3 regions of the Streptomyces sp. ME19-01-6 genome follow, and region 1 is predicted to be linked to each of the others. Evidence: riboswitches for the same ligand, from Rfam matches in the RefSeq annotation. Region 1 holds a riboswitch; each other region holds the start of a gene.

Region 1 (2,194 bases):
ACTTCCGGTCCCGCATTGTCGAACCTCCGCCTTAATCTCCGCGAAACGCAGCCGATTGACGCGTGTTCAGCGACTCTATTCTAAGGGGCTGGAATTTCCGATGGGCGGGGGGATTTCATGGATATTTTTTGGCCAGGCGGGCGAGCGGGTACGCCGAAGGCCCCGGTCCGCGGGACCGGGGCCTTCGGAAGCCGAAGCAGCGTGATCAGATGTTCACGCCGTGCGAGCGCAGGTAGGCGACGGGGTCGATGTCCGAGCCGTAGTCGGGGCTGGTGCGGGCCTCGAAGTGCAGATGCGGGCCGGTCACATTACCCGTGGCGCCGGACAGGCCGATCTGCTGGCCGGGGGTGACCGTCTGGCCGACGGAGACGCCGATGGACGACAGGTGGCCGTACTGGGTGTAGGTGCCGTCGTTCATCTTGATCACGATGTTGTTGCCGTACGCGCCGCCCCAGCCGGCCTCGACCACGGTGCCGGAGCCGACGGAGTGCACCGAGGTGCCGGACGCGGCGTGGAAGTCCACGCCGGTGTGGCTGCCCGAGGACCACAGGCCGCTGGACGCCTGGTAGCCGGTGGAGAGGTACGAGCCGGGGATCGGCGACACGAACGTGTTCAGCCGCTTGCGCTCGGCCTCGCGCGCCGCGCGCTCCTTGGCCTCGCGCTCCTGCTTGGCCTTCTTGGCGGCCGCCTCGGCCTTCCGCTTCGCCTCGGCCGCCTGCCGCGCGGCCTCCTTGCGGGCCGCGGCCTCGGCCTGCGCCTTGGCGGCGGCCTCCTCGGCGACGCTCTGCTGGGTCTGCGCCTGGGCCGCGACCTGGTCGGCGAGTTCATCGCCCATGGCGACCGCCTGGCGCAACCCGGTGTCCTCGAAGCCCCGCGGGTCGTCCGATGCCGCGAGGGCCGGGGCGGCGAAGCCGGCGACCACGCCGGAGGCGGCCAGCGTGGCTATGCCCGCGAGGTTGGCGCCGGAACGGGTGGGGCGGGGGGCCCGACTGGGGCGGCGGTGCTTCCCGGTGGTACGGGTGAACGCCATGGTCCGGCGCACTCCTTTCCTTCCCTCTCGCCTACCGGGTTAGCTGACGGGTTCGGAGCAGGAAGGTCTCCTACGGGCCCCTCCCCCTCGCGGGCAAGGCGTCCGATTCACCCCTGGGGATCACCCGTCCGGCGCCGCGGGCGGCGTCGGGCGAGGCTGGTTCCCCGGCTCCCCTGGCTCGCGCCGTACGGGGACTCGGCGATGGTTGTCCGTGCCGCGGGTGCGGCGTGTCTCGGTCGGACAACCGGACTGACGCTAAGCGTGACCGCATTCGATCACCAAACGGTTCCGCCTTTTTGTTGGTTTCCCCACAGACACCACCGACCAGACGGGCAACCTCTGCTATAAAGCGGGCGAAACGACGCGTGAAGTGACGGCAAAAAGGCCCCTGGCGCCTGAAACGGCGCCAGGGGCCTTGCCACAGCTCTCTGTTGGGCCCTGACCCGGGCCCACTCGCGCGGCCGGGCGGGTCAGCCCTGGATGACGCGCACCTCGCCGATGCCGAGCGCCTTGACCGGCTCCTCGATCGTCGAGGCGTCACCGACGAGCACCGTGACCAGCCGGTCGGGCGGGAAGGCGCTCACCACCGCGGCGGTTGCCTCCACCGTCCCGGTCTCCGCGAGGCGCGCGTACAACTGCGCCTGGAAGTCGTCCGGCAGGTGCTGCTCGACCTGGTCGGCGAGCGTGCCCGCGACGGCGGCCGCCGTCTCGTACTTCAGCGGGGCCACCCCGACGAGGTTCTGCACGGCGACATCGCGCTCGGCGTCCGTGAGGCCCTCCTCCTTCAGCGTGCCCAGCACCTTCCACAGGTCCTCCAGGGCGGGGCCGGTGACCTCGGTGGCCACCGAGCCGCTGATGGCCAGCATCGCGGCGCCCGTGGTCCCTCCGGAGGCGTCCGGGGCCGCGGAGCGGAGCACCTGGCCGAAGGCGCGCACGCCGTACGTGTAGCCCTTCTCCTCGCGCAGCACCCGGTCGAGCCGGGAGGTGAGGGTGCCGCCCAGGCAGTAGGTGCCGAGCACCTGGGCGGGCCAGACCCGGTCGTGGCGGTCGGCGCCGATCCGCCCGATGAGCAGCTGGGTCTGCACCGCGCCCGGCCGGTCGACGATGATCACCCGGCCGGTGTCGTCGGCGGTGATCGGCGGCATGGCGCGGGACTCGGCGGCG
Region 2 (2,194 bases), on a different contig from region 1:
TGACGGTCGCCCTGCTGGCCCTCCTCATCAACCGTGTCGTCCGCCGCGGCGACCGAAGGCTGGCCTCGGCGCGCGGCATCGCGGAGGCGGCCCAGCGCGCCGTACTGCCCGTGCCGCCGGCCCGCCTGGCCGGCCTGGACGTCGCGGCCCGCTATGTGGCGGCCGAGCAGGACGCCGCGATCGGCGGCGACCTGTACGCCGTGCAGGACACCCCGCACGGCGTACGGATGGTCATCGGCGACGTACGGGGCAAGGGGCTGGGGTCGGTCGAGTTGGTCGCCATCATCATCGGCGCCTTCCGGGAGGCCGCCGAGCAGGAGGCCACGCTGGAGGGGCTCGCGCTGCGGCTGGAGCGGGCGCTGCAGCGCGAGCGGGCCCGGCGGGCCGACATCGAGCAGGCCGAGGGGTTCATCACGGCGGTGCTGGCCGAGATCCCCCGCGGCGACTCCCTGCTCCGCATGATCAACCGCGGCCACCCGTCGCCGCTGCTGCTGGACGGGGAGGGCTCGGTGCGCCCCGCCGACCCCGAGATGCCGGCGCTGCCGCTGGGGATGGGCGACCTGGGGGCGTGGCCGGACCGGGTGGAGGAGCTGCCGTTCGCGGAGGGGGTGACCCTGCTGCTGTTCACCGACGGGGTGAGCGAGGCGCGCGACGCGCACGGCACGTTCTACGACCCGGCGGTCCGGCTGCGCGGCCGCCGCTTCGCCGGACCAGTGGAACTGCTCGACGCGTTGGTGGGGGATGTGGAGCGGCATACGGGCGGCGGGACCGCGGACGACATGGCGCTGCTGGCGCTGTGCCGGACCTCGGTGACGACGGGCGCGGACCATGAACAGGCCACCACGCTGACACGCTCCGTAGTGGAACATGATCCCTCCGGATAACAATTGACGCACGATCGGTTCGAGGGTGTTTCCGAGTGTGCTCAGGGTGCTGTCGACTTGCCCCCTTGCGTCCCGTGTTGGGCGTTAAGTTCACCTCAAAGGTTCCTCTGATTCCCGGGAACTGCTTGGAATCAGGTCACGCTCTCTATTAACGTTCGATAACGCAGCGCGGTCGTTACAGCCGTCGCAAGAGGCGGCACCGTGCGCCGTCGCCGAATCCCGTACGCACAGCAACACCAAGGGAACCGGGGAACCACCAACCTTGGGGTGAATCGGGTCGAACCTGACCCGTAGGAGACCTTCCTGCTCCGAACCCGTCAGCTAACCCGGTAGGCGAGAGGGAAGGAAAGGAGTGCGCCCGCGTGGCGTCCAACAGGTCTGCCCTTGAAGAAGCTCCGTCCCGCACATCCGGCGCCGGAGCGGGGACAGCCACCCGCTACGGCTCCTGGTTCGAACCGGCCGCCGAGGCGAGGGCCGACCAGGACACCGAGACGTGGGACGAGTGGAATCCCACTGAGGAATCCATAGCCCCGGTGCGCGGTCGGCACCGCGTCGCCAAGCAGCGCGGCGGCACGATGGCGCGCAGCGGCGCCGTCCTCGGCGTCGGCGTGATCGCGGCGGTCGGCGCGGGCGGGATGGCGAGCGCCAAGGACCGCCCCAAGGCCCCCATATCCATGCCGGACCTCGCCCACGTCGCCGACAAGGTGCGGGACGTCCTCCCCGACGCGGAGGACCTGCCCGGCATCGGCTCGCTGCTGTCGGACTCAGGCTCCGGCGACTCCTCGACCTCCGCGGCCGCCCCCCTCTCCCAGGCGGGCCTGACCTCCGAGGACGAGGCGAACGGCGCCACCGACGCGGGCGAGGCGCTGCGCGCCCGCATCCTGCAGCAGGCCGAGAACCAGCAGAACGCCGCCGACGAGTCGCAGCGCGTGGCCGCGGCCGACGCGGCCGCCACGAAGGCCGCCGCCGCTGCCAAGAAGGCCGCCGACGCGGAGGACAAGCGGCAGGCCGAGGCCGAGGCCGAGAAGAAGGCCGCCGCGGCCGAGGCCAAGCGGAAGGCGGAGGAGGCGGCCCGGAAGAAGGCCGAGGCCGAGCGCCTGGCCAAGCTCGCCGCCCAGTACACCCTCCCCGTCGTCTCGTACACCCTGACCGCGTCCTTCGGCCAGGCCGGTGACATGTGGTCGGCCGACCACACCGGCCAGGACTTCGCCGCCCCGACCGGCACCCCGGTCAAGGCGGTGCACGGCGGTACGATCACCTCGGCCGGGTGGGCCGGTTCGTACGGCTACCGCATCGTGCTCAAGCTGAAT
Region 3 (2,194 bases), on a different contig from region 1:
CGCGACGGGTGAATCGTCCGATAACTCCAGCCAGGGCGATCGGCCGGATAGTTCTGATAGTTCTGGTGCTTCCGGAGAATCCGGTACGTCCGACAAGGCTGATAAGTCGGATCCTTCCGTGGTCGAGGACGGCAAGTCCGGCGACAAGGGGGATAAGTCGGGCGATTCCGGCGAGGTGTCCCGGGAGGAGGGCGGCTCCGCGTCGGACGAGGGTGACACGCCCTCCGGCCGCGACGCCAAGGGCGAGGACGACTCCTCCGGCGCCCCCACCGGTCGCCACCGTGGCGCGCCCGACGCCCGCGAGCAGGACTCCGCGGGCACGGCGGACGACGACGCCCGGTCCTCGGGGCGCCACGCCTCGCGCGACGACGCGGAGCGCGCCGAGACGCCCCTCCAGCCCCTCGGGCGCGCGGACTACACCGTGCGCGGCGATGACAACCTGTCAGACATCGCGGGCGACCAGGGCGACCAGAAGGCGGACGGAGGGTGGCCCGAGCTCTACGAGGCCAACGAAACCCTCATCGGAACCGACCCGGACCTCATTCACCCTGGTCAGCGTCTCGATCTCAGCGCGAGGTAGCGGCAGTTCGGGGTGATTTGCCCGATCTGGCGACGGTGAGATATACATCTCGTCACATCGCCCGGCGTGTGTCGCCTGTCCGATCTTTCCGCACCCGGCCTCACCTGCGTAGATGTGGGACGGCTGGATGCGGATACCGCCTCATTCGCTGGGATGTAGGGGTTTGAACCTCATCGGAAGGTGTGTTTAACGTCTTTTCGCTCGCCACCGCGGGCACCGTCGATCGCCACGCCGAGTCCTGCCGGCGGTCGGGGGGACCAGACGCGTTTGCGCCGGAGGCAGGAGCGGGGGAACCAAGGTAGGCGCCGTAGCGGCCCGGAGACGGGCCCGTTCGGCTCGGGGTGAAGCCACGGTGCGGTCAGCCGCACCGGGCCGGGCAACTCACAGCCCGAACCCGACAGCTCACCTCGTAGGCGTCGGTGAGGAACGAACATGCGTAACGACAAGGGTAAGCACCGCCGTCCCTCCAAGGTCACCCGCATCGCCGCGTTCGCCGGCATCGCCGGTGCGGCCGTCGCCGCACCGCTCCTGGGGGCCACCTCCGCCTCGGCCGCGACCACCGCCCAGTGGGACACGGTCGCGCAGTGCGAGTCCGGCGGCAACTGGTCGATCAACACGGGCAACGGCTTCTATGGCGGCCTGCAGTTCACCAACTCCACCTGGGCCGCGTACGGCGGCACGGCCTTCGCGGCCCGCGCCGACCTGGCCACCAAGGACCAGCAGATCCAGATAGCCGAGAAGGTCCTGGCCGGGCAGGGCAAGGGCGCCTGGCCGGTCTGCGGCACCGGTCTGACCACCACCGGCAGCCCGACCCCCTCGACGTCCACCGCCCAGCCCGCGAAGCCGGCTCAGCCTGCCAAGCCGGCCGAGACGGCCAAGCCCGCGCAGCCCGCCAAGCCGAAGGCGCAGCCCCGCGGCGAGGACCAGCACGCCGGGCGCGGGCAGGCCCGCCACGCGGTCAAGAAGGGCGACGGCGAGTACAAGGTCAAGTCCGGCGACACCCTCTCCAAGATCGCCGAGGCGCACCACGTCGAGGGCGGCTGGAAGAAGCTCTTCGAGCTGAACAAGGACATCGTCGAGGACGCCAACCTCATCTACCCGGGCCAGCAGCTGCACCTTTCCTGACCCACGCCGCCGGGCCTTACCCCCACCCCGGCACCCGAAGAAGACGGCCCCGGCCGGGCGCGCCGCCCCCCACCTGAGGCGCGCCCTGCCGGGGCTTCGTCGGGTGGGCCCCCCGGGCCCGTTAGGCTCATGCTGCAGAACCACAGACCCATACGAAGGAGATCCTCGTGCCGTCCATCGACGTCGTCGTAGCTCGCGAGATCCTCGACTCGCGAGGCAACCCCACGGTCGAGGTCGAGGTCGGCCTCGACGACGGCAGCACCGGCCGTGCCGCCGTGCCCTCCGGTGCCTCCACCGGTGCCTTCGAGGCCCTTGAGCTCCGTGACGGCGACAAGAACCGTTACGGGGGCAAGGGCGTCGAGAAGGCCGTCCTCGCCGTCATCGAGCAGATCGGTCCGGAGCTCGTCGGCTACGACGCCACCGAGCAGCGCCTGATCGACCAGGCGATGTTCGACCTGGACGCCACCCCGGACAAGTCCTCGCTCGGCG

What was found. A riboswitch is a leader RNA that binds a small molecule or an ion and turns the genes downstream of it on or off. The one in region 1 is predicted to bind cyclic di-AMP.
Region 2: linked by a shared signal. The riboswitch ahead of PV419_RS37395 (M23 family metallopeptidase) and the one ahead of PV419_RS32540 (M23 family metallopeptidase) in region 1 are both predicted to bind cyclic di-AMP.
Region 3: linked by a shared signal. The riboswitch ahead of PV419_RS35325 (transglycosylase family protein) and the one ahead of PV419_RS32540 (M23 family metallopeptidase) in region 1 are both predicted to bind cyclic di-AMP.

The regions. Positions count from the first base shown of each region.
Region 1 is NZ_JARAXF010000018.1:153,109-155,302, forward strand. It holds gene PV419_RS32535 (GntR family transcriptional regulator) at 1-2, opposite strand, end outside; gene PV419_RS32540 (M23 family metallopeptidase) at 206-1,030, opposite strand; cyclic di-AMP (ydaO/yuaA leader) riboswitch at 1,044-1,241, opposite strand; gene PV419_RS32545 (pitrilysin family protein) at 1,501-2,194, opposite strand, start outside.
Region 2 is NZ_JARAXF010000024.1:30,366-32,559, reverse strand. It holds gene PV419_RS37400 (PP2C family protein-serine/threonine phosphatase) at 1-884, shown strand, start outside; cyclic di-AMP (ydaO/yuaA leader) riboswitch at 1,085-1,235, shown strand; gene PV419_RS37395 (M23 family metallopeptidase) at 1,247-2,194, shown strand, end outside.
Region 3 is NZ_JARAXF010000021.1:42,034-44,227, forward strand. It holds gene PV419_RS35320 (transglycosylase family protein) at 1-580, shown strand, start outside; cyclic di-AMP (ydaO/yuaA leader) riboswitch at 841-1,011, shown strand; gene PV419_RS35325 (transglycosylase family protein) at 1,013-1,705, shown strand; gene eno (phosphopyruvate hydratase) at 1,873-2,194, shown strand, end outside.